3 regions of the Paeniglutamicibacter sp. ZC-3 genome follow, and region 2 is predicted to be linked to each of the others. Evidence: riboswitches for the same ligand, from Rfam matches in the RefSeq annotation. Region 2 holds a riboswitch; each other region holds the start of a gene.

Region 1 (10,541 bases), on a different contig from region 2:
CAGGCCGATCTCCGCAAAGAACGGCGAGAGCAGCGCCATCGGGTGCACCGCCGAGCCCAGGTCGTGGATTGCCCCGGGGTACCCCAGCCCCCTGGTGCGCGCGGCACCTCCCACGGTGTCGTTGCGCTCAAGGAGCCGCACCGAAAGCCCCGCCCTGGCCATCGTCAGGGCTGCGGCCAGCCCGTTGGGCCCGGCACCGATCACCGCAACGTCATGCGCCATGCTTTGCTCCCAGAACGAACCGGTCTTTCGCCCCGGCAAAGGCACCTGCCTGCGGATCGGACTGCCCCACCCGGCGCACCGGGTCCAGCTCGGGGTCGTACATCGACTGGACCACCCGGTACATCAGGTACCCGGTGGAGATCATGTGCCCCAGCACGGCAAAGACGTAGAAGGAGGTGGGGAACGTGTTGGAGGCCTGGATGTCGGCGGTGGTGGCGTAGAGGTACATCCAGATCGCCCAGAAGTGCAGCACCTCGAAGAGTTGCCAGATGAGGAAGTCCTTCCACTTCGGCCAGGCCAGTGCCGCCAGCGGGATCAGCCACACCACGAATTGCGGCGAGTAGACCTTGTTGAACATGATGAAGGAGGCGACGATGAGGAACACCAGCTGGCTCAGCCGCGGGGCCACCGGGGCGTTGAGGCCCAGATAGGCAATGAAGGCACAACTGGCCACGAAGAGCCCCAGGGCCAGCGCATTGATGGTGGCGGCATCCAGCTCCGCCATCTGCGGCACGACGCCGGCGGTGACGTTGAAGATGTGCCAGAAGGAGGACAGCCCCGCCCCGCGGTCCTCGGTGAAGGTGAAGAAGTGCTTCCACGCGTCGAAGTTCACGAGGGCCATGGGCAGATTCGCCGCCAACCAGGCCAGGACCGCCCCGGCCAGCGAGACGATGAGCGGCTTGTACCTGCCCGTGCGGATGGCCAGCACGATCACGGCGCCGAAGAAGAGCAGCGGGAAGACCTTGATCGCGGTCCCCACGCCGATGAGCACCCCGGCCAGGAAAGTGTTTTGCCGCGAGAAGGCCAACATCGCCAGGGCCAGGCAAGCCACGGCCCACATGTCCCAGTTGATCGAGGCGGCAAGGACCATCCCCGGGGCCAGTGCCACCATGGCGGCGTCCCAGGGGCGGCGCCCGGCGGTCCGTGCGGTGGCCACGACGACGACGAGCCACAGGCCCGCCACCAGGAAGAGGTTTAGGTCGAAGAAGGCCAGCGACCTGTCGAATTCACCGGCCGGCACCAGGGCAGCGGTGAGCGAGGCGATGACTGACATCAACACGGGATATTCGAACTCGGCGCCGGCGGCGAAGGGGGCGAACGCGTTCTCGGCAAAGCCGCGGGCGTGGAAGAGTGCCGTCCAGTCCGAATAGCACGCCCACGCATAGGGGTTGGTGCCGCCCCAGCCATTGAGCCTGCAGGCATTCTTCGCCAGAACCGCCAGCAACGCACCGATCACCGTGAGGATGACCAGCACGCGTTCGACGGTGAAGAACCCGGGGGCGATGCGCCCCGGGCTGGAGTGCCTGCCCAATGGCCCGCCGATGACCTCGGTGAACTTGCGCAGGAAGGCGTCGCTGCGGCTGGGCACGGTGATGCGCATCGGTGCGAGCCGTGGCTTCGTCGGGCCCGGGGCGGGTGGTTGGCTCATGGCTTTTAGCCTAGTGCCCGGCGCCGGGAGGTGCGTGATGCGCGGTGGCGCACGGTGGCGCTCGGTGTTTTGCCCTTCCGCAGTGCCCTACTCGGCGCGGCCGGGGAATTGCGCGGCGAGCCGCTCGAGCGTCCGTTCCATGTTCGGCCCGGTTCTCCGGGTGAAGCCCAGGAGCCGAAGCATCCACTGGTGCCGCAGCCGGCTGGCGTCCCAGGTTTCGCTGACCAGTGTCCCGGACCCTTGGGGTTCGAGTTCATAGCGCCAGCGGTGTCCGCTGAAATGCCTCCATGCGATCGTCCGGTCCTGCTCGAATTCGACCACTGTGTTGCTGATGCGATAGGGAACGCCCAGACGCATCTGCATGCCGAATTCGCTGCCCAGGGTCAGTCGCTGTGACCGGCCGCTGGAGGCCCGCACCGTTCCGGAGCCGTCGATGACAGGGTGCATTTCGGGATTCGTGAGCAGCTCGAAGACCTCGTGCGGGGCAGCAGCGGGGATGAAGCGCCGGCGGGTCTGCAGGTAGCGGGAGTGACTCATCAGCCCATCCTATGCACTGCCCGCACCGCGCAGCGGCACATCGGGCCAGGACGAGAGGGCGGGGTCCGGGTTTTGGTGGAATTCCGGTCTATGCCGGAGGTTTCCGGTGTGCCATTCTGGGTTGACCGGCACCACCAGGGAGAATTCCGATGAGCACTGGAACCACACCGGCCGGCCTCGGCCCGGAGACCGCCCAGGGCCTTTTGCTCGGCCCCATGCTCCGCCACGTGGACAACACCTCCGCCAGCATCTGGGTCGAAACCGCCATGGCCTGCACCGTCGAGGTCCGCTGCGGCGCGGACTCCTGGCAGGCAGCGACGTTCGGTGCCCACGGCCACCACTACGCGCTGGTCGAGGTATCCGGGCTAAAGGCGGGAACCGTCCGTCCCTACACCGTGCACCTGAACGGAAAACGTGTCTGGCCCATCGAGGACGGGTTCCCCGACTCCATGATCGCCACCCTGGATCCGGCCAAGGAACCCCGGCTGGCCTTTGGATCCTGTCGCACCAGTGTCCCGCATGACGAAGCGGGCAATCGTACGCACGGGGTCGACGCAATGCGCGCCTACGCCCTCTCCATGGCCGGGCTCGAGCACGGCCGCTGGCCCGACCTGGCATTGTTCCTTGGCGACCAGGTCTACGCGGACTCCACGAGCCTGGAAATGCAGGAGTTCATCCGCAGACGCCGCAACATCAAGGAAGCCCCCGGGGAAGAGCTGAAGGACTATGAGGAATACGCCCACCTCTATAGCCTGGCCTGGTCGGACCCGGCCAACCGCTGGCTTCTCTCCACGCTGCCCAGCGCCATGATGTTCGACGACCACGATATCCGCGACGACTGGAACTCATCCCTGGAGTGGAAACGTGAGATGCAGAAGACCGGCTGGTGGCACGAACGCATGGTTTCCGGGATCGGTTCGTACTGGATCTATCAGCACCTCGGAAACCTCTCCCCCGATCAGCGGGCTGCCGATCCGCTGTGGCGGCGCATCGCTGCCCACACGGGAACCGGCGAGCTGGACCTGACCGCCGAGCTGGACGAATTCGCCGAGCGCGTCGACGCGGAACCCGAAAGCCACAGTTGGAGCTACTGCCGGGACTGGGATGCGGTGCGCCTGATCGTGGTTGACTCCCGGGCAGCACGCACCTTGGACCCCGGGCGGCGTGCCCTGCTCGACCCGACTGAACTTGCTTGGCTTGATGGGCGGATGCGCGGCGGCTTCCGCCACCTGCTGATCGGCACCTCGTTGCCCTTCCTGCTGCCCATGGGCCTGCACCACGTGGAATCCTGGGATGAGGCCATCTCCAGCGGGAGCCGCAGAAGCCTCCGGGGCTGGCTGGGTGAGCGGTTGCGCAGGACCTTCGACCTTGAACATTGGGCGGCCTTCCAAAGCAGCTTCCAGGAGGTCGCCCGGTTTGCCACGGAGGTCGCCGACGGCAAGCGCGGACCGGTCCCGCAGACCGTCACGTTCCTCTCCGGGGATGTGCACTTTTCCTACGTTTCCGAAGTCGAACGACAGGGCGGCAGCAGAATCCTGCAGGCCGTGTGTTCCCCGATCCGCAACCCGCTGCCCCGGTTCCTGCGGTACTTTGCCGCAGCCTTGGCGCTGGGTCCCGCGGTCCCCTTCGGGGCCTGGATGGCGAGCCAGGCGCACGTGCCCAACCCCCCGTTTGCCTGGAGCGGCATCAAGGGGCCGTGGTTCGACAATTGCCTGGCCATCATTGAGGCCACCGGCGACGGACTGGAAATCAGCTGGGTCACCGGGGTGGTCCGGGATGGGGACCATATGCATCCGAGGTTGGACACCGTGGAGGTTGCCTCGCTTCGGGCGCGCGGCGACCACACGCATTCGCCGGAATCGTAAACGGGGCGGGGATCTCCAGGGCACCGCCCTGCCGGCAACCGCGGGCACCGTCCGATGCCCGGCCGCACCTGCCCCGTACGGTATTTGCCGCCGGCTCAGTACACCCGCTCCGTGGCGAATCGCAGGGGGCTCAGTTCCGCCCGCCGCCGGACCAGGTCCACGGCGTGTGCGTCCAGCCGCCGGTCCTCCTCGCTGACGGGCACCAGCTGCCGCACCGCGGAAGCGCGGCCGGACTCGTCACGGGCGACGAAGATGGTCATGCACTGGGTGGTGTCGCGCCACTGAGTTTCGCGGGGGTCCCGGGCGCGCACGTGCACGGCGATGTGCATGGAATGCGGTCCGGTGTGGATCAGCCGCGCCTCGAGCTCGACGACGTCGCCGATGTGGATGGGATTGGTGAAGTGGATGCCCCCGGAATAGACGGCCACCGCATCATCCCCGCACCACCCCATGGCGCAGGCCCGGGCGACCTCGTCGATCCAGCGCATCACGATCCCGCCGTGTGCGTTCCCTCCCCAGTTCACGTCCGTCGGGGAGGCCAGGAACCTGAACTTCTCGCGAGGCGCGGTGCCGGCCTCCGTGTACTCCTGCGCCAGCATGGCCTGGCGGATCTCGGCGCGCGCGGCCACGCGGTCGGCCGCCCCATGTGCCAGTTGGGCCGCTGCGGCATCGGCCGGCTTCCAGGGCGGGACCACCTTGGCGCGGCGTTGCTCGTCCATTGCCACGAAGACCAGGATGCAGTCCATGGCGGGCTTGAAGACGCGTTCGCGCACGTCGGCGGCGTCGACGGTGACCACCACCTGCATGCTGCTGCGCCCGGTGTGCACGATCCGGGCGGTGACCTCGATCAGGTCGCCGTTTTCGATGGGCCGGGTGAAGTGGACGTTCCCGACGTAGGCGGTGACGCAGTACCCCCCGGAGTAGCCGACGGCGCAGGCGTAGCCGGCCTTGTCGATCCACTCGAGCACGCGCCCGGCCTGGACCGTGAGCCCGTCTTCGGAAACATCGGTCGGTGCGGCCAGGAAGCGCAGCGTCATCACGTCGTTCATGTGCCAATACTAGCCATGTGCCGCCGCAGCAGACGCTTGTGGCCGGCACCCGAAACAGGTACCGGCCACAGGTGCACTCTTCGACCCCGAAGGGTCAATGCCATTTCTGGACTAGTTGCTTTCGGCGGCGGCGCGGATGCCCTCGAGCACTGCCGAAACCTGGCCGACAACCTCTGCGTCGTCCATCGGGTGGGTCTCGGCGAAGCGGACCAGCGAACCCGGGATGGAGAGCTTGACGTCTTCCAGCACGGTGGCGCCGGCGATGCCGACGGCCTTGCGGGCCTCGTCCTGGGCCCACACGCCACCGAACTGGCCGTAGGCGGTGCCGATGACGGCGGCGGGCTTGCCGAAGACGGCACCGGCGCCCATCGGGCGGGAAAGCCAGTCGATGGCGTTCTTCAGCACTGCAGGCATGGTGCCGTTGTACTCGGGGGAAACCAGCAGCAGGGCGTCGGCCGCACCGGCGGCTTCGCGCAGCGCGACGGCAGCAGCCGGAACCTGTCCCTCGACGTCGATGTCCTCGTTGTAGAACGGAATGTCCTCGATGCCGGCGTAAAGGTTTACCTCAACGCCCTCAGGGGCGTTCGCGACGGTGGCCTCGGCCAGCTGCTGGTTGGTGGAACCGTTGCGGAGGGAACCGACGAGGGTCAGGACGGTGGTTGCCATAAGAGGAAGTCTCCTGTTTTTTCGGGGGGTGCTGCTTGATGCGTCAATCAATGTCAACCACGCAATGGGCATCTCGATTCCCCACACGGCCGTGACGAGCAACACATTCTTGGATGCTCGGAAGCGGCCGCGTAGGGAGAATCGTGGGCGTTCTTGCGGTCATTGCCGTGGTGATCTGGATCGTTTCAGCTTTGCAGGACGCCTTCTCGAGGTATACGAAATGAAGTCCGCCAAAAATCGGCGAGTCCTGGCCGTTATAGCCAGCCCTCGGGATTGACCCACTTGCCGTTGACGATGACCTCGAGGTGCAGGTGGGGGCCTGTTGAGTTGCCCGTGCTGCCAGCCAGGGCGACGACCTCGCCGCGCCCGACCTTTTGTCCCACGGACACCTTGAGGGCCGAGTTGTGGTTGTAGCTGGTTTCCAGCCCGTTGCCGTGGTCGATTTTGACGCGGTTGCCGGAGTGGCCGGCCCATTCGGCCTGCACGACGGTGCCGGCGGCGCTTGCCTTGATCGGCGTACCCATGGGAACTGCGTAGTCCAGGCCGTTGTGGTTCATGTACCCCGGACCGGTCGGGTTCTTGCGGAAACCAAAGCGCGACGTCAACCGGATGCTGTCCACCGGCTGGGCGAGCTTGGTGACTTTTCCGGTGTCAGCGGTGGCGGCGGGCGCCGGCTTGGCGTCCTTGGCGACCTTTGCGGCGGCAACGGTCGTGACAGGGGCCGGCTTCTTTTCCTTCTTTTCCACCTTGATGAACTTGCTGGTCACCGAGGCGCGATCGACCGTGAGCTTGTCGCTGGCCGGGGCTTTGACATCCGCGACGGCGGTCTGGGCGACGCGCTGGGGCTCTGGGGCAACCTCCTCGGCCTCCTGCGCGGGGGCGGCAGCGAATGCCAGGGCGGACACGGCGGCGACTGCTGCGAGCTTGTGCGCCAACCCGAGGCGGGGGCGCCGGTTCCGGGGGGCGAACTTCCGAACGCTGTCCAGTTTGCCGGCTTCCGCAGGCATCGGCAGGGGCACCGACTGTGCACCAGATGCGGAAGGGACTTCGGCGGCGGCCATGGATGAAGCGTCCGGGGCCGCTCCATAGCGGAGGCTTGCCACGAATCGGCGGCCGGCATACTCCGTGTCATTCGGGGATTGCGCGGAATCCGGGACCGCGCCGAGTGCGCGGCGGCCCGACCGCCGGGAAGTGTTTTCGCCGTTCGCGATTTGCTCCATGGAAGCGTTGGCGGGCTTGGCATCAACGGGGCCGGACGCGCGGCGGCGCGCGGAATTATGGTGCTGGGTCAAATGATTACCTCTCATGTATCGCCTGCGAAGTTAGCTGTCGGATTCGAGTCATGAGATTAACTCGGCCGAGCCCACCAAGGTGGACTCAACTTCACCCCGAGATCCATGGTGCAAGACCAGGATCGGTTGATTGGGTCCTCCGCCCCTACCGGGAATTTTTACTCCGCGATCCGCCGGTAGGGTTGGGCGAACCGGATCGGGACTGGGTTGCCTAGATGCGACCCGATGTAAAACCCTACGAGGGTAAATACAAAAGTTACAATTCCGTTATCAATCCATGCGGCGGACAAATACGTGGATGCCGACACCGGTCGATGGCTCTCGCTACCTCGATCCCGTATACCCGCACAAGTGCGGACTTCCGGCCCTTTCCATGGTGACTAGGAGCCCGGTCGGATGGCGTCATAGTAGGGCTGCGCCAGCAGCCCGGATTCCATCTGGATGGCAATAGTCAGGAGCTCCCCCGGGACGGTAGCTTAAATGTGATCAAGTAGACGGTGGGCCCGGGCTCTGCGGCGGCGCGGATGGTGCAGTCCAAGCCGGTCGTCGGGCTGATTCCCTCCATTGCGGATCACCACGCCTTCAACCAGTTGCGGATAATGCGGCAGGTTCAGTAGGTGAAGACCCGCAAATCCATCCTGGGTTGGACCTTCTTCCTTAACGGGAACATTGTGGCCGCGGCGAAGTCCTTGTTGATGGACAGGACTATCACCTGCCTGCGTCTCGGCGTGCGGAAAAGGGAACACTGGCACCTCCACGCCTCGGGCAAGAAGGACCACCGTCCCCCACCAGCCGCTTGCCTGAAGGGCAAGCGGCTGGTGACACCCTGAAGCAGGCATATTCCGTGCTGCCGTGCTGAAAGCATCTCCAGGCCGTCGCCCCCGGCATCTCGCCGTCGGCGAACATTGCCCCGCCGGAATCATGCCCGGGAATATCCTGTTGGCATCCGCGTTAACTTGAGCCAAGAGCACTCAAGTATCCAATAGGAGGAAACATGCCAGCATTCTTTGGCCCATCCGGCGCCGGCAACGGCTCTTTCGAGGATTTCCTGGCGCGCTACCTGCAAGGCCAGCGCACCAGCCGCTTCGGGCGCCCCGTCGACATCACCCGACTGCTCAGCCGCCACACGCACGAGGTACTGACCCGTGCCGCGCAATTCGCCGTTGAACACGGCCACACCGACATCGACGCGCTGCACTTGCTGCGCGTGATGCTCGAGATCGAGCCCGTCGACGAGGCCCTGCGCCGCTCCGGGGCCGACGCCGGAGCGATTGCCCGCGACGCCGAACAGCGCTTGCCCGAATCCGGGCCGCGACACTCCGAATCCGCTCCCGCGCTGACCCCATCGGCCCAGCGCGCCCTGCTCGACGCCTACCAGGTCGCCCGCGCCTTCGGCTCAACCTACATCGATCCCGAACACCTGTTCCTGGCGTTCGTGCTCAACACCGAATCCCCGGCCGGGCAGGTGCTCGGCGCCGCCGGAGTCACTCCGCAGACCCTGCAGGCCGCCGCCGAGGGTGCCGAACAACAACGCTCCGGTTCATCTCCGACCCAGCGGAAATCCGCCGAGGCCAACCAGCCCGCCAAGGGTGAGACGCCACTGCTGGAGAAATTCGGCATGGACCTGACCGCCCGGGCCGCCGAGGACGGGCTGGACCCGGTGATCGGCCGCACGCAGGAGATCGAGCAGACCATCGAGATCCTGGCCCGGCGCACGAAGAACAACCCGGTGCTGATCGGCGAGGCCGGCGTCGGGAAAACCGCCGTTGTCGAGGGCCTCGCCCGCGCCATCGTCGCCGGCGAGGTGCCGGATCAGCTGGCAGGCAAGCGCATCATCGCGCTCGACTTGCCGGCCATGGTCGCCGGCACCCGCTACCGCGGCGACTTCGAGGAGCGCCTGACCCAGACCATGGACGAGATCGCCGCGCAGGACGGGGAAGTGATCGTCTTCATCGACGAGCTGCACACCGTGGTGGGCGCCGGCTCAGGCGGCGAGGGCTCCATGGATGCCGGCAACATCCTCAAGCCACGGCTGGCCCGCGGCGAACTTCACCTCATCGGCGCCACCACGCTGGCCGAATACCGCAAGGTCGAGAAGGATCCCGCCTTGGAACGCCGCTTCCAGCCTGTGACCATCGGCGAGCCCTCCATTGAGGACGCCGTAACGATCCTGCACGGATTGAAGGAAAGGTACGCGCAGCACCACCGGGTCACCTACACCGACGAGGCGATCCGCGCCGCGGTGGAAATGTCGGCCCGCTACGTGACCGACAGGTTCCTGCCGGACAAGGCCATCGACCTGATCGATACCGCGGGTGCCCGGCTGGGCCTCAAGCGCGGACCGGGCATCGACACCGTGGCGCTGAAGTCGCGGATAGCCGAACTCGCAGCCGCCAAGGACCGCGCGGTGGCAGAGGAACGCTACGAGGACGCTTCGCGTTTGCGCGACGAGGCCGAGGAAATCTCTGCCCGGCTGGCCGAGACCGAGGAGTCCGGCACCGGCACCGCCGACGCGGTGGTCGACGAAGCCCAGATCGCCGAGGTCATCGCCCGCGCCACCGGCATCCCCGCCGCGCGGCTGACGGAGGACGACAAGGAACGCCTGGCCCGTCTGGAGGACGAGCTCCACGACAGGGTCGTCGGGCAGGACGATGCTGTGGCTGCCGTTGCCAAGGCGGTTCGCCGCTCCCGCACCGGGATGGGCGACGAAAACCGCCCGGTCGGCAGCTTCCTCTTCCTGGGCCCCACGGGCGTGGGCAAGACCGAGCTGGCCAAGGCGCTGGCGGCCTCGCTCTTCGGCGACGAGTCCGCCATGGTGCGCTTCGACATGAGCGAGTTCGGCGAGCGCCACACGGTCTCGCGGCTGGTCGGCGCCCCTCCGGGATACGTCGGCTACGACGAGGCGGGGCAACTGACCGAACGCGTCCGGCGTCGCCCCTACTCGGTCGTGTTGCTGGACGAGGTGGAGAAGGCGCACCCCGACGTGTTCAACCTGCTGCTGCAGGTGCTCGACGACGGCCGGCTCACCGACGGGCAGGGCCGCACCGTCGACTTCCGCAACACCGTCATTATCATGACCTCCAACCTGGGATCCGAGTTCCTGGCGAGCCGAGGCGCCCCGCTGGGCTTCGGTAGCGATTCCGGCACCGGCTCCGAGCGCGAGCTGCGCGCCAAGGTCATGGGCCGGCTGCGTGAGACCATGCGTCCGGAGTTCCTGAACAGGATCGACGAGACGGTGCTGTTCCGCAAGCTGGAGGCGGAGCAGTTGCGCGGGATCGTGCGGCTGCAGTTGCGCCGCACCGAGGCCCGGCTTGCCGCCAACGGCATCGGCCTCGAGGTGGACGAGGCGGCTGTCGCCTGGATCGCCGCCGAAGGCCACGAGCCGGAGTTCGGCGCCCGCCCACTGCGCCGGGTCATCCAGCGCGAGCTCGACGACAAGGTCGCGGACCTGTTGGTCTCCGATGAGTTGGCCGCGGGAGGC
Region 2 (10,541 bases):
ACGAATACTGCTGCCCGGGCCGGAAATATTCCGGGGGACATGTTCGCTCGATACTGTTTTGGCAGCCCACCGTCGAACCAAACACCATGAGTTCCCGTTACAACCGGGAGAAGGGGCCAAATAATCACCGCTTCCGCCACGGGGACAACGGGCTGGCGGTGCCATGAACGGGTCCTGTCGACGTCATCGTTGCGGTTCCCGGGCGCCGGCCATCGCGATTACCTCGGTTTAGGTTGTTGAACAAGGATTTGAGATACTTGGGCCATGTCGACTGCTACCGTTCACCTGCTGCGTCATGGCGGAGTTCATAACCCGGACAGGGTCCTCTGTGGTCGATCGCCGAAATTCCACCTTTCCGATCTAGGCCATCAAAGGGCCGTTCGGACGGCAGATTTCTGCACCGGAGAGCATGAGTCGGACGCCACAACACCCACGTGGTCTCGTCCCGGCTTGTACGGGTTCGGAAAACGGCGAAGCCCGCCTTTAGTGCCCCGCTCCTGGACCTTGTCACGGATGCGCGAATCACCGAGGCAGCGAATCGTTTCGAGGGCTTGTCCCTGTTCTAGGACCGACTGAGGGTCCTACGTCGCAAACCCATTTCGTCCATCCTGGGGGGAACCCTACCGGGACCAGATTGAACGAATGATGGCCACCGGCTGCCCATCTGGGTGACACGCCGCTCCGCCGAGGGCAAGACCCTGTGGCACCACCCGCGGAAACGCGAATGCACTCTCACCTCCGTGACTAGGCTGGACTTTGAAGATGGAAGTCCGGTCGCAGTCCGCTATACGCAACCCGGCGTGGACCTCTTGTCCAACGCTGCGAACATCCCTGGAGCTTGAGATCATGACCGATCCCATCTCGTCCCAAGCACAGCGCTTGAGACGACGTACATTCTTGCGCGCCGCACTACTTGGAGCTGCCGTGCTGCCGCTGACGGCCTGCATCGGCGAAGAAGACCCCCTGGCCAAGCAGGCCCGCGAAGGAAACAACAAGAACTACATTGCCGGCGACGGGTCAGTCCAGGAATACGGTCCGGAATCCCGCACGGCACCGGTCGAGATCAATGCGGTGGCCTATGACGGAACCACGATTGACTCAGCCGAGTGGGCCGACCAGGCAACGGTCCTGAACTTTTGGTACGCCGCATGCGCACCGTGCCGCATCGAGGCTCCGCACCTGGTTGAACTCAGCAAGGAGTTCGAAGGCCAGGTCGGATTCATTGGCATCAACGTGCGCGACGAAAAGGAGGCGGCCGAGGCCTTCGAGCGCACCTTCGGCATCAAATACCCCTCCATACAGGACACCCAGGGCGCCATCCAGCTCGCCATGACCAAGTACGTCCCGCTCAAGGCCGTGCCCACCACCTTGGTGCTGGACAAGCAGGGACGGGTCTCCGCTCGGATCCTGGGCGTCGCTGAAAAAGCTACGCTCAAGGCACTAATCAACACGGCACTCACCGAGTCGTTGTGATCAGCCCCGTACTGGCCGGAGCCCTCATGCTGCCGGCCCAAGGAAACCCGTTTGCCGAGATCGTCCAGGACGGATCGCTGCTTATCGCGGTGCCCGTGGCCATCCTGGCCGGACTCGTGTCCTTCCTGTCGCCATGCGTGCTGCCCCTGGTGCCCGGCTACCTCGGATACGTCACTGGCCTCTCCGGCGCCGACCTTGCCGACCAAAAACGCGGCCGCATGGCCGCCGGCATCGGGCTGTTCATCCTCGGCTTCACCGCGGTCTTCATGCTGGCCGGAGTCGTCTTTTCACAGATCGCCGGCTGGATGATCTACAAGGGCTCGTGGGTCACCCAAGTGCTGGGCCTGGTGGTGATTTTCATGGGCGTGGTGTTCATGGGGGGATTCTCCTTCATGCAACGCGAAGCCAAGATCCACCGCAAACCCCCCGCCGGGTTGTGGGGTGCACCGGTGCTTGGGGTGACCTTCGGGTTGGGTTGGGCACCCTGCATCGGGCCGACGCTTGCCGCCGTGCTGATCATGAGCAGTGGCCCCGACGCCAACGTTGCCAAGGGCGCCCTGCTGACCTTTTTCTACTGCATGGGCCTGGGACTGCCGTTCCTTTTCATCGCCCTGGCGATCCGCCGTGGCATGGGTGCCATGCAATTCTTCCGTCGGCACCAGCTGGCGATCATGCGCTTCGGCGGCGGCATGTTGATTCTTCTGGGAATCCTGATGGCCACCGGACTGTGGGGCTTTTGGGTCACGCAATTGCAGGATTGGTTCACCAATGAGGTCAGGTTGCCCATCTAATGGCAAAAAAAGATTCCAAAAAAGACATTGCGGTCCCGGCCCTGGGCTTCGGGGGCATGCTCCGCTGGACCTGGACCCAGCTCACCAGCATGCGCACCGCGCTCTTCCTGCTGCTGCTCCTGGCCGTGGCAGCGGTGCCCGGTTCACTCTTTCCCCAGCGCTCGGTCAACCCGGAGCAGGTGACCACCTACCTGACCAACAAGCCGACCACCGGCGAATGGCTCGATCGTTTCCAGCTCTTCGACGTCTACTCCTCCGTCTGGTTCTCGGCCATCTACCTGTTGCTGTTCATCTCCCTGATCGGCTGCATCCTGCCGCGGGTCAAGAAGCACGCGCAGGCGCTGCGCACCCCGCCGCCACGCACGCCCTCACGGTTGAACCGCCTCCCGCAAAACGGCACCATCCAGATCCAGCCGGCCTCCGAGTCTGGTCTCAGCGACGGGGAAATTGTCGAGCGGGCCGCGAAGCTCCTGAAGAAGCGTGGTTACCGTTCCGAGGCCCGCCCCGAGGGTTCCAGCCCGTCGGTGGGTGCAGAACGCGGGTACACCCGAGAAATCGGCAATCTGCTGTTCCACATTTCCTTGGTGGGACTCCTGGCCTCGGTCGGCATCGGCGGCGCCTTCGGCTACAACGGCCAGCGCCTCCTGGTGGAGGGGGACACCTTCGTGAACTCCCTGGTGTCCTATGACGCGTTCACTCCCGGGACCTGGTTCCAGGAAGACTCCCTTGACCCGTATTCGGTCAAGCTCGAGAAATTCAATGTCACCTTCGACCGCGAATCCACCACGCACTTCGGCCAGCCCATCGACTTCACCGCCGAGGTAGAGACCCGCCGCAACCCGAATGCCGAACCCGAAAAGGAAACGATTCGGGTCAACCACCCCCTGCGCATCGATGGCGCCGACATGTACCTGGTCGGCAACGGGTACACCCCGGTGGTCACCGTGCGAGACGGCGACGGAAACATTGCCTTCAGCGGATCGGTGGTTTCGGTGCCGCAGGATGGCATGTACACCTCGCTCATGGTCATTAAGGTCCCGGACGCCAAGCCCGAGCAGTTGGGGTTCCAGGGATTCCTGCTGCCCACCGCCATGACCGACGAGACAGGGTTCTCCATTTCCGGGGACCCGAATGCGATCAACCCGCAGCTCCAGCTGAATTCCTACTATGGGGACCTGGGGCTGGATGACGGCATGCCGCAAAACGTCTACGTGCTGGAAACCGATGAGCTCACGGAGCTCAACAGCAGAGAGCTTGAGGCCGGCGGCATCGTGCTGGGCGCCGGGCAGACGTACGAATTGCCCGACGGCAAGGGAAGCATTTCCTTTGACGGGCTCAAGCGCTTCATCGGCGTGGACATCGCCTACGACCCGAGCAAGCGCCCCGTCGCGGTCTTTGCTGCCCTTTCGCTGCTGGGTCTGGGCATCTCGCTCTTTACCCCGCGTCGCCGGGCCTGGGTGAGAATCAAGACCTCCGTTGACGGCTCGGGCCGTGAAGAGCGGGTCATCGAATACGGATTGCTGGCCCGTGGTGAAGACCACGGACTTGAAGCCGAAGCCAAGGAGCTGCGCGAGCTCCTTGAACAGCAGTGGCCCGCCGTTGAGCGAGCCGGAGTCTAGGAGAACGAATGGAAAACGACATGCCCACGATCAACGTGGCCTTGGGGCAGTACAGCGACCTGTTCATGCTGCTGGCAGCAATCGTCTATGCGGCAGCCTTCGTGGCCTTCGCGTGGGACCTTGCCAAGTCCAGCAAGCTCATCCGGGAGATCGACGCCGCAACACTCGTCTCGGAAAAGAAGGTCCTCGTGGCTGCCGGTTCAGCAGGGGCGCCTCCATCGGTCGGATCGGAGAACGAACTGGTCAATGACTCCATGGACTACACCATGGCCTCCGGAAGGCGCATGGCAGCGAAGGTGGCCGTCTCCCTGACCTGGCTCGGCGTGCTCATGCAGGGGTTCGCGGTGGCCGGCCGCTCCATTGCCGCGCACCGGGTGCCGTGGGGGAACATGTACGAGTTCCTCTCCACTGGCTCCTTCCTGGTGGCCCTCGTCTTCGTGCTCGTGCTGCTGAGGAAGGACCTGCGCTTCATGGGCACCTTCGTCATCGGCCTGGTCACCGTCATGCTGTGTGGCGCCACCATGGGTTTCCCGACTCCCGTGGCGCACTTGGTGCCCGCGCTGCAGAGCTACTGGCTGATCATCCACGTCTCCATCGCGGTGCTGGCCTCGGCCCTGTTCACCATCACCTTTGCGATGAACGTGCTCCAACTGGTCCAACATGCCCGGATCGATGCACTTGCCGCCGGAAGGAAGGACAAGATGCCGTTTATGCGCCTGGTCCCCGGCGCGGCGTCGTTGGAAAACTTCGCCTACCGCATCAACGCAGTTGCCTTCGTGATGTGGACCTTCACCTTGATAGCCGGTGCCATTTGGGCCGAGGCAGCCTGGGGCCGTTACTGGGGCTGGGACACCAAGGAAGTCTGGACCTTCGTGATCTGGGTCGTCTATGCAGGCTACCTGCACGCCCGGGCGACGGGCGGCTGGACCGGGGCACGCTCGGCGTGGTTGAGCATCATCGGCTACCTTTGCCTCGTCTTCAACTTCACCGTCGTGAACCTCTACTTCAACGGGCTGCACTCCTACGCCGGAGTCTAGACCACCGTCCGCGGGAACCGTGGCGGGCCTGACCGCCTGCCAAGGCGTGCACACACTCGGGGTCGCGGATGTGGAGTTTCCCTGGGCGTTTACGTAGCCGATGATGTTCGCGACAACAGTGGAGGCCAGCAGGATCCAGGCGACGATCTTGGGTTCCGGGAGTGGGTGTCGCGGTGGGGGCGGGTGCGTTCCATTTGGCGCCCCACCCCCCGCCGCGACATCCGTGCACCAAAATCCGACATGCAAGAGGTTGGCCCGGTCCCCGGAAACAGAGCGTCTGTTCTGGGCCGCAACGGATTGCGCATTCGCGCCAGTAGGAGGCGATCAGACCGATGCCAGGTCAGCCATTGCGACGAATCCGGACATGGTCAATGCTCAGGGTCGCCGGGAACTGGGTGCTTTCGTCCGGGTCTCCCGGGTACTCGCCCCCGACGGCGAGGTTCATCACCAGATACATCGGCTCGTCCGGCACCTGCTTGCCGTCCAGTCGCCATACCCGCTTTCCGTCGAGGATGAAATCCAGCCTGCCCGGGGACCAGTCCAGGCCGATGGTGTGCCAGCCGTCGGCCAGGGAAGCGCCTCCCGGCAGGAGGTAATCCTTTCCGATGGATGGGGCCGACCTGTCCTTGGGATGCAGGTGCATCCGCAGGCGACCAGGATCCTCGCCGGTGACTTCCAACATGTCTATTTCGGGCCGGGAGTCTTGGCTGGCGGGAAGCAGCCAGATGGCGGGCCACAGGCCGCGGCCTGCAGGAAGGCGAAACCGGACTTCCACCGCCCCATACGTGAATGCAAGCTTGGGCCCCATCTGGTGGGCCGGCGGCCCGGTGGTCACCATGCCCGAAGCGAAGGCATAGCTTTTGCCGTCGGATGCGGATATCGCACTGCGCGCAGCGGTCAGGTGAAGCGCCCCTTCGGAGACCTTGACCTGTTGCGGAAGATACCATTCAAGTTCATCGTTGGTAGCAATCGTGCATCCGTCGTCCTGCCACCAATGGCACGTATTCCAGAGGGCGGTATCCAGCGTGTTTCCGTCGAACCTCTCGTCCAGCAGGATCCCATCCTTGGAAGCCGCGCCAGGGCGGGTTTCAGGGATCGGATCCTGGGAAGAACATCCTGCCAACAGCAGCCCCAGCCCGATGCATCCGGCCATGGCCCCAACACGGAATTCGTTCCTCCTGCGCATTTCCCGATGCTAGCCGCAGCGATCGCGCCCAGCAATGTGTGCGTTGCTACCGCCCGTGCATTCCTTGCAAGCTCACAGGTTGTTGCCGACGGGACCGCGCGTGCAGAGGCCCGTTACCAGGCGGGGTCTCCATCTATCAGAACACTGAGCCTTCCGGCCTTCGGGATACCCCGGACATGACTTTGCGGGGCCTCATGGACGATCGGCATCTGGCCGGCATGGGAACTCCTACAGATCCCTCCACCACAAACGGTACATATCCCTTTTCGACGCGATAAGGGTTCGGTGGGGGTTTTCGGAGGGGAATTTACCGTCGTGTCGGCTGTCCTGCGACTATTTATCAAAAGTGGCGTTTTGATCGCTGGCGTGATGCCAAGAACCAGCCATTTGAAAAATCCTTGTAAAAAGAAACGGGGCCCCCGATCGATCCTTGCGGATCGATCGGGGGCCCCGGAACGCCTGTGCTTAGCCCTTGAGGGTGTAGTACCCGTAGAGGGGGTTACGCGTAACATCGTGGAGCAGGGTGTCCGTCGTCGGATTCTGCGCACCGATCATCTTGCCGCCACCGAGGTAGATGCCGACGTGGCCGCCACCGTTCTGGAAGACGAGGTCGCCCGGCTTCGGGGAGCTGGTGCGAACGAACTGGCCCGATGCGCGGATGGCCGAGGTGCCGCGGGCGATGTTGATGCCGTGCTGTGCGTAGACGTACTTGACGAAGCCGGAGCAGTCCCAGCCCGAGGGGGTGTTGCCGCCCCAGACGTAGGGAACACCTCCGTACTTGGCCGCGGTTGCCGCGATGCCGGAGAGGTTGGCGGTGTTCATCGAGTCGCTCTTGACCTTGGGGGCCTCGGCGGCCTTAGGGGCGGAATCTCGGTTCGAGCGGGTCATCGGAGCGCTGGCGTCCGAGGCGCTGCTGGCACGGGTCGCCGGAGCGGTGGACTTCGAGTTGGTGCTGGCACGGGTCACCGGAGCGGTGTCGTTGGAGCGCGGGGTAACTTCCTCGGCCACGGCGACGACGACCGGGGCGGGTGCCGGCTTGGAGGTGAACGCTGCGCGCTCGATGTTCAGGTCCTTGGACGCCGAGACCGAAACGGCCTTGACGGCTACGCGCTCCGGGCTAAGCCCTTCAACGGGAACGGCGCTTGCTTCGCGGGAAACATCACCCTGGGCGGGAACGCCCAAAGTGAGGACCAGGCCGGATGCGGCGGCAACGACTGCTGCCTGGCGGCCAACCGAACCAGCGTTCGAGGCAACGGCCTTTGAGATGGATTCGAGGGGGTTGGTCCGAACCGGGGTCGCGCGGTGGCGGCCCAATGCTTGACGTGTAGTCACGTAGTAATGCCTCTCCTGATGCCTGCGAGGTGAGCTGTCGGGTTCGAGTGGGAGTCACTCGGCAATCCGGTCGCCAGGCCGAACCACTTAACCCCAAGGCTTCCTGTGTGGAAACCGAATGTGGGTCCCCCGCCACTGCCAAACGAGTAAGTGAACGGACACCGTGGGCTGGCAGTGCTCGGCACTTCCCGCGGCGGTGAACAGGGTTGATCCCCGATCACTTACTTAGAATATATGAAGCTAATCCACAAGTCACGTTTTGGTCACGGAACAGTGACAATTGCCGTTATAACCAGCTTTCGGGGTTTACCCACTTGCCGTTGACGATGACCTCGAGGTGGACGTGGCAACCGGTCGAGTTGCCCGTGGTGCCGACAAGCGCGACAACTTCTCCGCGCTTGACCTTTTGTCCCACGGACACCTTGAGGGCCGAATTGTGGTTGTAGCTGGTCTCCAGCCCGTTGCCATGGTCGATCTGCACGCGGTTGCCGGAGTGGCCGGCAAACTCGGACTGCACGACGGTGCCGGCGGCACTGGCCTTCACAGGGGTCCCGCACGCGGCCCCATAGTCCAGCCCGTTGTGGTTCATGAAACCCGGGCCGGTCGGATTCTTCCGGAACCCGAAACGCGAAGTCAATCGCACGGTGTCCAACGGTTGGGCCAGGACCCCGCCGCTTTCGACTTTGGTGACGTCGCCGCCGGAAGCGGTCACGACCGTTGCCAGCTTGTCTTCCTCGGTGAACTCGCTGGTCAGCGAGGCGCGCTCGATCTTGACCTCGTCGTCGGCCGGGGCCGTGACATCTGCTACAGCAGTCTGGGCGACGCGCTGGGTCTCCGAGGCAGCTTCCTCGACATCCTGCCCCGGGGTGATGGCGGCGAATGCCAGGCCGGAAACGGCTGCGACTGCTGCGATCATGTGCGCATACCCAAGTCGGGGGCGTTGCGTCCGGGGCTCGAACTTTAGGACATTGTCCAGCTCGTCGACTTCGGTGGGCGCGGCAACCGAAGTCGTGGGAGCAACCAGGGGAGTAGGAATTTCGCTGGCGGCAATTGCGTCCGCATCCGGGGATGCGCCGTAGCGCAGGCCCGCCGCAAAGCGGCGGCCAAGGTACTGCATGCTGTCGGGGGCCTCAACGGAGTCCGGGACCGCGCTCAGGGCGCGTCGACCGGAACGTCGGGAAGTGTTTTCACCGATCGGTGCGGTGTCCGCGATCTGCTCTAGTGAACCGTCAGCAGGCGTAGCATCAACGGGTCCGGAAGCACTACGGCGGCCGGGAGTGTGCTGCTGAGTCAAATGTCTACCTCTCATGTATCGCCTGCGAAGTTAGCTGTCGGATTCGAGTCATGAGATCAACTCGGCTGAGCCTATATAGTGGACTCAGCTTCACCCCAAGATCCGTGGTCCAAGACCAGGAACGGTTGAATGGGTCCTCCGCCCCCACCGGGAATTCTTGCTCCGCGATCCGCCGGTAGGGTTATGCGAATCGGATCGGGACGGATTTGCGTAAGTGAAACCCAACGTCTAACTCTACCGGGGTATATACAGAAAGTTACAATTCCGTTATCAATCCATGCGACGGGCAAACGCGTGGCCTCGGGCTTCGGGCGAAAGTGAGGCCATGGGATTCATTCGCGAATACGGCCGCCGACCTCGCCTACGGCTGGTTCCGTTCTTCCCCCTTTCCGCGTGTTCATGTGTCAGAACACGTCCAATCCCGCCTTGGTCCTACATGTGTGGCAGCAACGGATCGCCGAAGTGATAGGTGAAGAGTAGGGAAAGGCCGGCATAGCGGTTGTGAGGTTCATCCGTTTCAAGGGCAGCCCCTGGAAGAAGTCCTCATCTACGCAGACGACCACGGATGCTTCGACTGGAAACGACGCTCTGATAAGCTCTTTCTAGGCGACTGCAGGTTTTTTGAACGGAGCTTGCAGTCGCTGTAACGGTGAGACCTAAATCCTCTGGCCGGTGCACGCTGTGGGACTCGATATTAATCGGGTCCCACATGCGTTTATCCCCCACCACATCCTGCCGGCCATGGGCGGTCTCGGGAACCGAACGATGGAGGTGCTCTCCAGCACCGTCGGGGACGCGCCGCAATACGGTGAATCTGAACGCTGACAAGAGCCTGACAACATCGTTGTCCCGGCACTGCCGCCCACAGGGGCCATCCACTGAGACCGAAAAGCGCCCAAATTCCCGTTATCCCACTTAGATGCGATGAGGTTATCTGTTGAGCCCGACGCGGCGATGCAACCTCGAAGCAGCGAACCTAGCCACGGCATTTGCCTGTTATAGGTACCTGACTAGGAACTGAAAAGCTCACTCATATCCAGTCCCTTCTCCCGGAGAAGCCGCCGTGTTCTTCGATGAAACATTCAACTTCCCACCTGCTGCACGATCCCGCAGAGACCCTGGGTTTGCCTGCCGGCCCCCAAGGTGAAATCCATTACGACCAGCCCCCATCCTGACCGAAGGGGGCTGGGAACGCCCCGGGCGGGGAACCCCGCCCTGCTCATCGGATGGATACTTACGGGGACGGGAATCCTGTGCACCGTCGCGGGATTCATTCTGATGATGCTCTGACCCAGCTCCGCGCGATTCCGCAGTCGTCCGGGATTGGGTCTGGAACTGGTCCTGGCACCATGGAATCCGCCAGATCGCGGGTGTCGGCATAATCATAGGAAAACATCCACCTCGGTGTTCACAAATCCAACTGCGTCGCAAACTCAACGGTGCGTCGGCAAAGAGCACGGTAGCGATGTCTCATAACCCATCGCTACCGGACGTCGCGCAGGTCCAGCCTCGATATTGGCCGATTTCACAAAGCCGCCCCTCTAATGCCGCAGGAAACCGCATCAGCCCAGGCCTTGACCCACATACCCCATGGGGGTACTTGACAATATACCCATTGGGGGTACCGTTTGAGGTATGGAAAACATCGCGCTTCCCCTCGACGATCACGTCGGGCACGGATATACGGCCACCAAGGACGCCCTGACGAAGCGGCTCAGCCGCATCGAAGGCCAGGTTCGCGGCGTCGGCCGCATGGTGAATGAGGACAAATACTGCATCGACATCCTCGCGCAGATCTCAGCCATCAAC
Region 3 (10,541 bases), on a different contig from region 2:
GATGGGGTGCTTGGCCCACCACTCGGGAGTCACCGTGCGGGCGCTGGCTTCCTCGGCGATGGCCTTGGCGCCGTTCTCGCAGAACTCCGCGGGCTTGCGCGCCCCGGTGATGGATTCGGGCCAGGCGCAGCCCGGGCAGTCGAACCCGCCGCGCTGGTTGATGCGCAGCATCGAGCTCAGTGTCCGGCTCACGCCCGCCTCGGAGAAGCCGCGTTCCAGTGACACCATCACTGCCTTGACCCCGGCCGCGCTGCGTTTTGGCTCGGTGACTTTCAGGTCATCCTCGTTGATGTCCTGCGTTGGGGCTGGCCGATGCATGTATCCTCCACGTCGAAGTGCGGTGTTGTTGACCGTAGTCGCGCGTGCCGGAAACCGGGTGCCTTATTCGGGCTATGAACCGGTTTTCACCCGGTCGGCATGCGTATATAAGTTCACCGTACTACCCCGTGAGAAACCCGCAAGCGTCAACCCGGTTTCATCGGCCAATTCCACTGCCAGCGAAGAGGGAGCACTGACCGCCGAAAGGACCGGGATCCCTGCCATCGCGGCCTTTTGCACCAGTTCGAAGGAGGCCCGCCCAGAGACTTGCAGGATGGTGTCATGAAGCGGTAATTTTTGTTCGCGTAGCCCGGCCCCGATGACCTTGTCCACGGCGTTGTGCCGTCCCACGTCCTCGCGAAGGACCAGCAGCTCGCCGTCGGTGGTGAACAGCCCCGCCGCGTGCACTCCCCCGGTGGCGCTGAAGAGATTTTGTGCCTCGCGCAGGGTGTCGGGCAATCCCAGCAGCACCTTCACATCCAGGTGGCCCCGGGCCGGGTCCAGCGGATAGGAGGACTTCTTGGAGACCTCGTCGATGGAGTTGGTGCCGCAGATCCCGCAGGCCGAGGAGGTCACGACGTTCCGTGCCGCGGAAAGATCCGGGGCCTGGGCCCCGAAACCAACCTGCACGTCGATGACGTTGAAGGTCTGGTTGCCGTCCTCGTCGGTGCCGGCGCAATAGCGCATGGAGACCAGGTGCTCGGTGCGGCTGATGATTCCCTCGGCGAGAAGGAAGCCGGCGACCATGTCGAAGTCGTCTCCGGGGGTGCGCATGGAGGTGGTGAAGGACGTCCCGTTGAAGCGAATTTCCAGGGGTTCCTCGACCGCGAGTTTTTCCTCGCGCGCGATCCGCGCACCATCCAGCGTGGCGCGGACGATGCGCCTGCGTGCTATTTTCCGTCCCATATCTTTATTGCCCTTCTAGCCTTGGCCGCGTTCCGCAGCTCGCGCGGTGCGGCGACCGCACACCTACCAAGGTAGCCGAAGATAGGGCACCGGGTCGCCGGCTGTGGCGCCGTCGGGACCCACCACCAAGATGGCGTCGGCAGCGGCCAGTCCGCGCAGCATGGCAGGTGCCACATGTTCGGCCGGTGCCAGTGCATCGGGGTCGGCACCGCCGGCAGCCGGGACCCAACGGGCCGGGACCAGACGGGTCCTGCCCGGTAGCTTGGTGAAGTCCGTGGCCGAGGTTGCCGTGTGGAGTTCGGCCAATGCGCTGCCGTTTGCCCCGCGCAGGATCGGGTCGACGAGTGTTGCAACGGCCATGAGCGCGGCCAACGGGTTGCCGGGCAGGGCCACCAACAGGCGGTTGCCGGGAAGCACCGCGACCATTGACGGGTGGCCCGGTCGCATGGCCACGGAGGAGATGGCTTCCCGCCCCCCGATGGCGCTGACCGCGGCGCGCACGAAGTCGCGCTCGGAGAATCCAGTGCCCCCGGTGGTCACCACCAGGGCAGCCGCCCTGGCGTCTTCGCCGTCGATGGCCGCGATGGTGGCAGCAAGGGTGTCTCCGATGCGGGTACTGCTGGCAACCGTGCCGCCGAGGGCCGCTACGACCAGGGGCAGCACCGGCGAAAAACCGTCTCGGACCTGGCCAGGTGTCGGGTGACCTGAGGTGATGACCTCATCCCCGGTGAACACCAGGTGCACGGGCGGGACGGCAGCGACCGGGAGTTCGTCGTGTCCCGCCACCGCTGCCGTGGCGATCACACCGGCCCGCAGCAGCGTACCCGCGGCGGCCAGCACATCCCCGGCGGAGGCCTCGGTGCCGGAGGGCCGGATGTCGTCGCCAGCGCGCAATGTCCGCTCGCTGGAGAGCAGGCTTCCCTGGAGCGTCGAGTGCTCGACACGCAGGATGGCCGTGGTGCCCTCGGGAATCAGGGACCCGGTGACCACGGCGCTGGCTTCGCCGGCGGCGAGCACCACGCGGTCCGCCGCAGCGGGGTTGGCTGCGTGCGCCCTGAGCAGTTTCCACGGCCCGGTGCCGTTGACGGCGTATCCGTCCATGGCCGAGGTGGCGCAATGCGGCATCGGGTAGGCGGCCGTCAGATCGGCGGCCAGGATTCGTCCGCCGGCCAGGTGAAGGGGAACGGTTTCGCGAATGCCGGCAATCCTGGAGCCCAGCGCATGGGCATCGGCGCGCGCGGCCTCCCACTGGTGGTCTTCCATGGCGCCCGTGCTAGGCGTTGTCAGGGGAGTCGGTGCGTGCTGCAAGGACCTCGCGGGCCAATCCGTCGGCCGCGTCCATGGCGTCCAGTTCGCCCGACCGGGAGCTGCCGACGGCCAGGCCGGCCGCGTAGCCTGCCACGTAGGTGGTCAGCGGTGCCGCCGGACGGACAATGGTGTGGGCGGCCACCCCTGCAAGCGAAAGAACCTGGTCGATGTCGATCCTGGTGTCGGCGAGGTCAAAGGCCGCCAGCAGTTCCTTGACCCAATCCTCGAGCTCGGCTGCAGGCATGGTGCGTTCTCCTTGTCAATGGCCGTTGGCCACCGCTATCCCGTGGCGCCCGGCATCCCCGGGCGTATCGATGTCGCTGAAGTCCGCATCCGGGAGCTTCAGGCGTTCCATCTGCACTGTAGCAAGCAGACGCATCATTGACGCATTTTCGAGACTTCCGCGGGGTTCGGTGGCCTGGTCGATGGCCTGTCGCAAGGAGGAAGTGAGGATGGCGCAGGAGAGTGTCTGCAGCACGCCCGAGGCATCCTGGGGAACCCATGCCTCGACCCCTTTGGAGGGCTTCCCTGTGGCCGCCAGCAGGGCGTCCACGACAGGACCCGGATCCAGGAAGTCCGAAGCCAGCACCACGGTCAGTTCTGAGGCCTGGTTCTGGCGTTGGGCGCTCTCGTCGTCGGGGCCGTCGTCCAGGGCCGCCCGTCCGGCGGCGACCGCTGCCGCTGGACCGGAAAAGCTGGGGTATTCGCGGGTGATGACCACGCGCTGGAAATCCGGCGCGGTATCCATGTACCGGGTGACGGCTTCGGCCAGGGCATGGGTGCCGACCACGGCGATGGCCTGCGCGTCCCGGACGGCGTTCAGGGAATGCTCCAGCAGCGTTTCCCCTCCGTGTTCCAGTAGGGGCTTGCTGACGCCGCCCAGGCGGGATCCACGGCCACCGGCCACAATAATCGCATCGAATTTCATGCTGCACTCCGTAAGAAGGGACTCCAGGCCTCTGCGGGGCGCTCAAGCTCGGTAATGAACCACTGGGCGCCACGCGGTCGGCTCGGGGCGAACCGCAGCTTCCAGCCAAGCTGTGCTAGCGTCCGGTCCCCCTTGGCGCTGTTGCAGCCTTGGCATGCCGCTACTAGATTCTCCCACGAATCCTCCCCGCCGCGGCTGCGCGGCACGATGTGGTCGATCGTGTTGGCGCTGCGTCCGCAGTATCCGCAGCGGTGCCCGTCGCGGCGCAGCACGCCGCGGCGCGAGACATTGACGGTGTTGCGGTAGGGAAGTCGGATGTACCGATTCAGCAGGATCACCGTCGGCCGGGGCATCACCTGGTTGACCCCGACGATCGGGTCACGGTCGTCATCGGCAAGGACGGTGGCCTTCCCGGTGAGGACAAGGAGAAGTGCCCGGCGGAAGGTGATGACCGCCAGCGGTTCAAATCCTGCATTCAGTACTAGGGTTCGCATACGCGCATCCTTAGATCCTGACCCGGCGCAACGCGAGGGACCCGTCCACGACGGAAGTCCCTCACGGTGGCGCACACGGCACTCGGCTTTGGCTCCTGTGACCTAGCCTAAGACAAGAAACAGCGGTTTTGCGTGTATTTGTGGAAAACCAGTTGAAATTGCCACCATAATTTTCCCTGCAGTACACCCCTCGAACACCTGGCGGACAGGGCTCCGCACGGTGTTCCCGTCCCCCGGGCGCACCACCGTTACCGGCCTGGAACAAGGCGAGGGTACAAATGCCTGCTGCGTAGCCCGAACGCTCGATGCCGGCCGAACTGGAGACATGGATTTGCTTCCCGTCCGCACCCAGGGCGACTGCGTCCACCGCGCCGTCAGTTCGGGAGCCTTCACTCCAGCTCACTGCCTCGTCGGTGCTTGAAATCGGCATACCCACGCCAATGTCCGGCTTACCAAGCCCGGGTAGGCTTCCATGCAAAAATCCGCATTAACCAGCAAGGCCTCCGGTCGATCCACATGGATCGACCGGAGGCCTTGGAACGCTTGGCGCTTAGCCCTTGAGGGTGTAGTAACCGTAGAGCGGGTTGCGGGAAACGTCGTGAAGCATGGTGTCGACGGTCGGGTTCTGGGCACCGATCATCTTGCCGCCGCCGAGGTAGATGCCGACGTGTCCGCCACCGTTCTGGAAGACGAGGTCACCCGGCTTCGGGGAGCTGGTGCGCACGAACTGGCCCGAAGCGCGGATAGCCGAGGTGCCGCGGGCGATGTTGATGCCGTGCTTTGCGTAGACGTACTTGACGAAGCCCGAGCAGTCCCAGCCCGAGGGGGTGTTGCCGCCCCATACATACGGAACGCCGACGTACTTGGCCGCGGTTGCCGCGATGCCGGACAGGTTGGCGGTGTTCATCGAGTCGCTCTTCACCTTGGGGGCCTCGGAGGCCTTAGGGGTGGAGTCGCGGTTCGAGCGGGTCACCGGCGCCATGGCGTCCGAGTTGCTGCTGGAACGGGTCACCGGGGCGGTGTCGTTGGAGCGCTCGGAAACCTCGTTGGAAACGGCGACGACAACCGGCGCGGGCGCCGGCTTGGAGGTGAACGCTGCGCGTTCGATGTTCAGGTCCTTGGCCTTGGAAGCCGCGACCGAAACGGCCTTGACGGCTACACGCTCTGCTGAGAGGCCTTCAACGGGAACTGCGCTTGCTTCGCGGGAAACATCACCCTGGGCCGGAACGCCCAAAGTGAGCACGAGGCCTGATGCGGCTGCAATCACTGCTGCCTGGCGTCCAACCGAACCAGCGTTCGAGGCAACTGCCTTCGAGATGGATTCGAGTGGGTTGGTCCGAACCGGGGTCGCGCGGTGGCGGCCCAATGCTTGACGTGTAGTCACGTAGTAATGCCTCTCCTGATGCCTGCGAGGTGAGCTGTCGGGTTCGAGTGGGAGTCACTCGGCAATCCGGCCGCCAGGCCGAACCACTTAACCCCAAGGCTTCCTGTGTGGAAACCGAATGTGGGTCCCCCGCCACTGCCAAACGAGTAATTGAACGGACACCGTGGGCTGGCAGTGCTCGGCACTTCCCGCGGCGGTGAACAGGGATGATCCCTGGTCACGTATTTAGAATATATGAAGCGAATCCAAAAGTCACGTTCTGATCACGGAACGGTGACAATTGCCGTTATAACCAGGCCTCGGGGTTTACCCACTTGCCGTTGACGATGACTTCCAGGTGCAGGTGGGGGCCGGTTGAGTTGCCCGTGCTGCCGCTCAAGGAGACGACTTCGCCGCGCTTGACCTTCTGGCCCACCGAAACCTTCAGCGACGAATTGTGGTTGTAGCTGGTGTGCAGTCCGTTGCCGTGGTCGATCTCCACACGGAAGCCCGAGTGGCCGGCCCAGGCGGCCTGCACGACGGTGCCGGCGGCGCTTGCCTTGATCGGCGTGCCCATGGGAACTGCGTAGTCCAAGCCGTTGTGGTTCATGTACCCCGGACCGGTCGGATTCTTGCGGTGGCCGAAGCGCGAGGTCAACCGGATGCTGTCCACCGGCTGGGCCAGGACTCCTTCGGCGGCCAGCTTGGTGACGTCTCCGCCGGCTGCGGTCAAGACCGTTGCCAGCTTGTCTTCCTCGGTGAATTCGCTGGTCAGCGAGGCTCGCTCGATCTTGACCTCGTCGTCGGCCGGGGCCATGACGTCGACCACGACGGACTGGGCGACGCGCTCGGATCCCGCAGCTGCCGTTTCGGCTTCCTTTGCGGGAGAGGCTGCGGCGAACGCCAGACCGGAAACGGCGGCGACTGCCGCCAGCTTGTGCGTGAAGCCAAGGCGGGGGCGCTGGGCCCGGGGGGCGAACTTCAGGACATTGTCCAGTTCGTCGACCTCGGCCGGGGCGGCAACGGGTGCTGCCGGCGCAGCCAGGGCGACGGGAATTTCGGTGGCGGCAATTGCGTCCGCGTCCGGGGATACGCCATAGCGCAGGCCCGCTACGAAGCGGCGGCCGGTGTACTGCGTGTTGTCAGGGGTCTCGACGGAATCAGGGACCGCGCTCAGGGCGCGTCGACCGGAACGTCGGGAAGTGTTTTCACCACTCAGGGCGGTGTCCACGATCTGCTCTAGTGAACCTTCAGCAGGCGAAGCATCAACGGGTCCGGAAGCACGGCGGCGCCCGGGAGTGTGCTGCTGAGTCAAATGTCAACCTCTCATGTATCGCCTGCGAAGTTAGCTGTCGGATTCGAGTCATGAGATCAACTCGGCAGAGCCTACATAGTGGACTCAGCTTCACCCCAAGATCCATGGTCCAAGACCAGGAACGGCTGAATGGGTCCTCCGCCCCTACCGGGAATTCTTGCTCCGCGATCCGCCGGTAGGGTTATGCGAACCGGATCGGGACTAGATTGCCTAGGTGCAACCCAACGTGAAACACTACCGGGATTAATGTCAAAGTTACAATTCCGTTATCAATCCATGCGGCGGACAAACACGTGGGCGCTGACTTCCGTCGGAAGCTCCAGCGCGCCCTCGATCCCCTGCACCCGAACAACGACGTAATCGCCGGCCCGTTCGAGGGTGACTAGGGCGCCTGGGCGGATGCCACCCTCATCGAGCTGCACCAGCAGCTCGGGTTCCACCTGGATGGTTTCGGCCAGTCGCTCGACGCGGACCGGGCCCGTATTCCCGTCGACCAGGGCCGAATCGAGACTTTGGACACGTATCGAGATTTCACCCAGTTCCGGCCCTCCCAGGGTCTCGAGCCCGGGGATCGGATTTCCATAGGGAGAGGACTCGGGCGAACCGAGCAACTTGAACAGGCGCTGCTCCACGCGCTCGCTCATCACGTGCTCCCAACGGCAGGCCTCTTCATGGACGTACTCCCACTCCAAGCCAATGACGTCGGCGAGCAGGCGTTCGGCCAGACGGTGCTTGCGCATCACGCCCGTTGCAACTTCTGCGCCATGTGAGGTCAGTTCGAGGTGGCGGTCGGTGGTCACCACGACCAGTCCGTCGCGCTCCATGCGGGCCACCGTCTGTGAAACCGTGGGCCCGGAGTGCCCCAGTCGCTCGGCAATGCGCGCGCGCAGGGCAATGATGCCCTCTTCCTGGAGTTCCAGGATGGTGCGCAAGTACATTTCGGTGGTATCGATCAAATCTGACACGTTTGCAGCTCCCGCAGGGGTTGATTGTTACAAGAGATCACTACGCGATCCACTCTACCCGCGTTCACATTGGCGACTCGCTATTACACAATGGGCCGCCCAGTGCGCGATTATTGAACCACTGGGCACCCTCAATGCGCATCGGATTGCCGCATCGGAAGTGCCCACAGCGGATAACCCCCCCTTATGAGGAGCAACATGAGCACCGGCGTGACCATCCCCCAAGACCTTTTGCCCGTGGACGGACGATTCGGCGCAGGACCTTCCAAGGTCCGCCCCGAACAGATCCAGGCTCTCATCGATGCCGGCACGCAACTCCTGGGGACCTCTCACCGCCAGGCCCCGGTGAAGAACCTGGTCCGCGACATCCAGGAAGGCCTCAAGACGTTCTTCAACGCCCCGGCCGACTACGAAGTGGTCCTGGGCGTGGGCGGATCCACCGCGTTCTGGGACATTGCCGCATTCGGCCTGGTCCGCCACAAGGCCCAGCACCTCTCCTTTGGCGAGTTCGGCTCGAAGTTCGCCGCCGCAACCAACAAGGCGCCCTTCCTTGAGCCGTCCTCCATCATCGTCTCCGAACCAGGCACCCGGCCTGTTCCCGTGGCCGAGGCAGGCGTGGATGTATACGCTTGGCCCCAAAACGAGACCTCCACGGGCGTCGCTGCACCGGTTCACCGCGTTGAAGGCGCCGACGAGGGATCGCTTGTCCTCATCGACGCGACCTCCGCAGCCGGCGGACTGGACGTCGACGTCTCGCAGGCAGATGTGTACTACTTCGCCCCGCAGAAGAACTTCGCCTCCGATGGCGGCTTGTGGATTGCGCTCTTCTCCCCCGCGGCCATCGCCCGCGCCGAGGAAATTGCCGCCTCCGGCCGCTGGATCCCGGACTTCCTGAGCCTGAAGACGGCGATCGACAACTCGCGCCTGAACCAGACGTACAACACCCCGGCCCTGTCCACCCTGGTCACTCTCAACGCCCAGGTGCAGTGGCTCAACGCCAACGGCGGCCTGGCGTTCGCCGCAGCCCGCACCGCGGACTCGGCCTCCCGCATCTACGACTGGGCCGAGGCTTCCGAAGTGGCGACCCCGTACGTCACCGCCCCCGGGGAACGCTCCAACGTCATTGCCACGATCGACTTCGACGATTCGATCGATGCCGCTGCGGTGGCCAAGACCCTGCGCGCCAACGGCGTGGTCGATGTCGAGCCGTACCGCAAGCTCGGCCGCAACCAGCTGCGAGTGGCGACCTTCGTCGCCATTGAGCCCGAGGACGTTTCGTCCCTGCTCAAGTGCATCGAATACGTGCTGAAGAACAGCTAGCTTCTTCAGCCTACGAATCGGGCGGCGCCCACCCACGGTTGATCCCGCGGGTGGGCGCCGCCCGATCTATTTGAGCCGATACCTGCCGCCCGACGGCAAGGGAGCGGGTAGCCATCCAACGATCGCTACCCGCTCCCTTGTTCATTTCAGGGGACAAGTCCCCTGGTTGCCTATTCAGCTATTTGACGTCTTCGTCCCAGACGTCTTCACCGGAGGCGACTTCGTCCGTCGCGGCCGCGGATTCGGTCTCGGTTTCCGCGGATTCTTCCTCCGTGCCTGAGGGGGCGGAATTGTCCGAGCCCTCCGGAGCCGATGCTTCGGCGATACCGTCCGCAACTGCGGCGGCGTCTTCGGCGGCCTGGCGCTCGGCGTCCATTTCCTCCGGTCGAACTCGCTCGGCCCACGGCACCCAGGCCGGGGCCAGCAGTGCGTCCTCGCCGGGAAGGATCCCGACCTCGCACACCGTGAGGTCCTTGGCCTGGGCACGCGGGATGCGGGTCAGCGTGGCAAACCAGCTCCAGCCCTCGTAGCCGGGGAGCAACACGTCGAAGCGGTGGGTCACCAGGCGTTCGCCGTCGTTCACGGCTTCCTGGTATTCTCCGATCGTTGCCTCGTCGGTGATTTCCAGCAGCGCCTTGCGCGCCTGGTCCACGGCCTTGGCCAGTGTCGTATCGAGCATTACTTTGCGGGACATGGGTTCAGGCATCCAAATCGTCGGCTACGGCGCGCAGCACTGCTGCAACCTTGGCGCCTTGGGCTTTTTCGGGGTAACGGCCCCTGCGCAGTCCGTTGGAGACCGAGTCGAGCACCTTGATGAGGTCTTCGATCAGCACCGCGGTGTCCTCGGCAGGCTTGCGCTTGGCGCGGGCCACCGAGGGTGCGTCGTCAATGATGCGAACGCTCAGGGCCTGGGCACCCTTGCGGCCTTCGGCGACACCGAATTCCATGCGGGTACCCGGTCGCAGCTCGGTCGTGCCCACGGGCAGCGCCGAGGCATTCAAGTACACTTCCTGGCCTTCGTCGGTCACCAGGAACCCGAACCCCTTGGAGGGCTCGTACCACTTCACTTTGCCGGTTGGCACGTCTAACTACCTCGTTCTTGCGTCTCAATGGGGCAACGACGGCGGGCCATTCAGGTTCCGCGTTCCCATTTCTGGCGATGTCCCGGCGCGAAACCACGCAGCCCGTCCCCCTATGGAGGGCTTGCGGGCGGGCTCATGCGTCCGGGGAAGTCTATATCTTCTAGGGTACGACATCAGCGGCGTGCCCCCTTCCCACCCACGGGCCAGGGCCTCCATGATGGCCGTTTCGCCGGTGCACGGTAGTTTTAAGGGGTGAACACCTCCGCCGCCACCCCCACATCCCTACGCATCCTGACCTTTCTTGCCGGTGGCGTTGCCATCGCCTCACTCGCCGCGCTGGCCGTGATCCTCATCCAATACGCGATGCAGCTTTCCCCTGCCCCGGCGCTGCTGGCCGTGGCGCTCTATGGATTGCCGTTGGCGTTCATCCTGCTCATCGTGATCCTGGTGCTGAACTTCCGCGAGCGCCGCCGCTCCCACTAGCCCAGGTCCCCTGATACCCACCCAAGTGCCCTGCCGGCTCCGGGCATCTTGGGGGTGAT

The links. A riboswitch is a leader RNA that binds a small molecule or an ion and turns the genes downstream of it on or off. The one in region 2 is predicted to bind cyclic di-AMP.
Region 1: it holds a riboswitch for cyclic di-AMP, as region 2 does, so the genes downstream of both, OIU93_RS16215 (M23 family metallopeptidase) here and OIU93_RS18330 (M23 family metallopeptidase) in region 2, are expected to answer to the same signal.
Region 3: it holds a riboswitch for cyclic di-AMP, as region 2 does, so the genes downstream of both, OIU93_RS02805 (M23 family metallopeptidase) here and OIU93_RS18330 (M23 family metallopeptidase) in region 2, are expected to answer to the same signal.

Annotation. Positions count from the first base shown of each region.
Region 1 covers NZ_JAOYTG010000018.1:46,326-56,866, reverse strand. Annotated here, with positions in the region: gene OIU93_RS16245 (NAD(P)/FAD-dependent oxidoreductase) at 1-222, opposite strand, end outside; gene OIU93_RS16240 (glycosyltransferase family 87 protein) at 212-1,651, opposite strand; gene OIU93_RS16235 (SRPBCC family protein) at 1,739-2,188, opposite strand; gene OIU93_RS16230 (alkaline phosphatase D family protein) at 2,338-4,053, shown strand; gene OIU93_RS16225 (acyl-CoA thioesterase) at 4,149-5,102, opposite strand; gene OIU93_RS16220 (NAD(P)H-dependent oxidoreductase) at 5,214-5,768, opposite strand; gene OIU93_RS16215 (M23 family metallopeptidase) at 6,023-6,829, opposite strand; cyclic di-AMP (ydaO/yuaA leader) riboswitch at 7,064-7,257, opposite strand; gene OIU93_RS16210 (ATP-dependent Clp protease ATP-binding subunit) at 8,055-10,541, shown strand, end outside.
Region 2 covers NZ_JAOYTG010000024.1:51,060-61,600, forward strand. Annotated here, with positions in the region: partial or broken gene OIU93_RS18295 (histidine phosphatase family protein) at 265-842, shown strand; gene OIU93_RS18300 (TlpA disulfide reductase family protein) at 847-1,473, shown strand; gene OIU93_RS18305 (cytochrome c biogenesis CcdA family protein) at 1,500-2,264, shown strand; gene OIU93_RS18310 (cytochrome c biogenesis protein ResB) at 2,264-3,883, shown strand; gene ccsB (c-type cytochrome biogenesis protein CcsB) at 3,904-4,920, shown strand; gene OIU93_RS18320 (glycoside hydrolase family 16 protein) at 5,261-6,106, opposite strand; gene OIU93_RS18325 (C40 family peptidase) at 6,572-7,438, opposite strand; cyclic di-AMP (ydaO/yuaA leader) riboswitch at 7,444-7,622, opposite strand; gene OIU93_RS18330 (M23 family metallopeptidase) at 7,725-8,555, opposite strand; cyclic di-AMP (ydaO/yuaA leader) riboswitch at 8,736-8,916, opposite strand; gene OIU93_RS18335 (metal-sensitive transcriptional regulator) at 10,368-10,541, shown strand, end outside.
Region 3 covers NZ_JAOYTG010000001.1:625,604-636,144, forward strand. Annotated here, with positions in the region: gene OIU93_RS02770 (FdhF/YdeP family oxidoreductase) at 1-318, opposite strand, end outside; gene fdhD (formate dehydrogenase accessory sulfurtransferase FdhD) at 391-1,224, opposite strand; gene OIU93_RS02780 (molybdopterin molybdotransferase MoeA) at 1,288-2,487, opposite strand; gene OIU93_RS02785 (DUF6457 domain-containing protein) at 2,498-2,776, opposite strand; gene OIU93_RS02790 (molybdenum cofactor guanylyltransferase) at 2,792-3,460, opposite strand; gene OIU93_RS02795 (HNH endonuclease) at 3,457-3,954, opposite strand; gene OIU93_RS02800 (C40 family peptidase) at 4,505-5,338, opposite strand; cyclic di-AMP (ydaO/yuaA leader) riboswitch at 5,344-5,497, opposite strand; gene OIU93_RS02805 (M23 family metallopeptidase) at 5,625-6,548, opposite strand; cyclic di-AMP (ydaO/yuaA leader) riboswitch at 6,636-6,816, opposite strand; gene OIU93_RS02810 (metal-dependent transcriptional regulator) at 6,902-7,597, opposite strand; gene serC (phosphoserine transaminase) at 7,796-8,917, shown strand; gene OIU93_RS02820 (DUF3027 domain-containing protein) at 9,096-9,611, opposite strand; gene OIU93_RS02825 (cold-shock protein) at 9,616-9,999, opposite strand; gene OIU93_RS02830 (hypothetical protein) at 10,252-10,482, shown strand.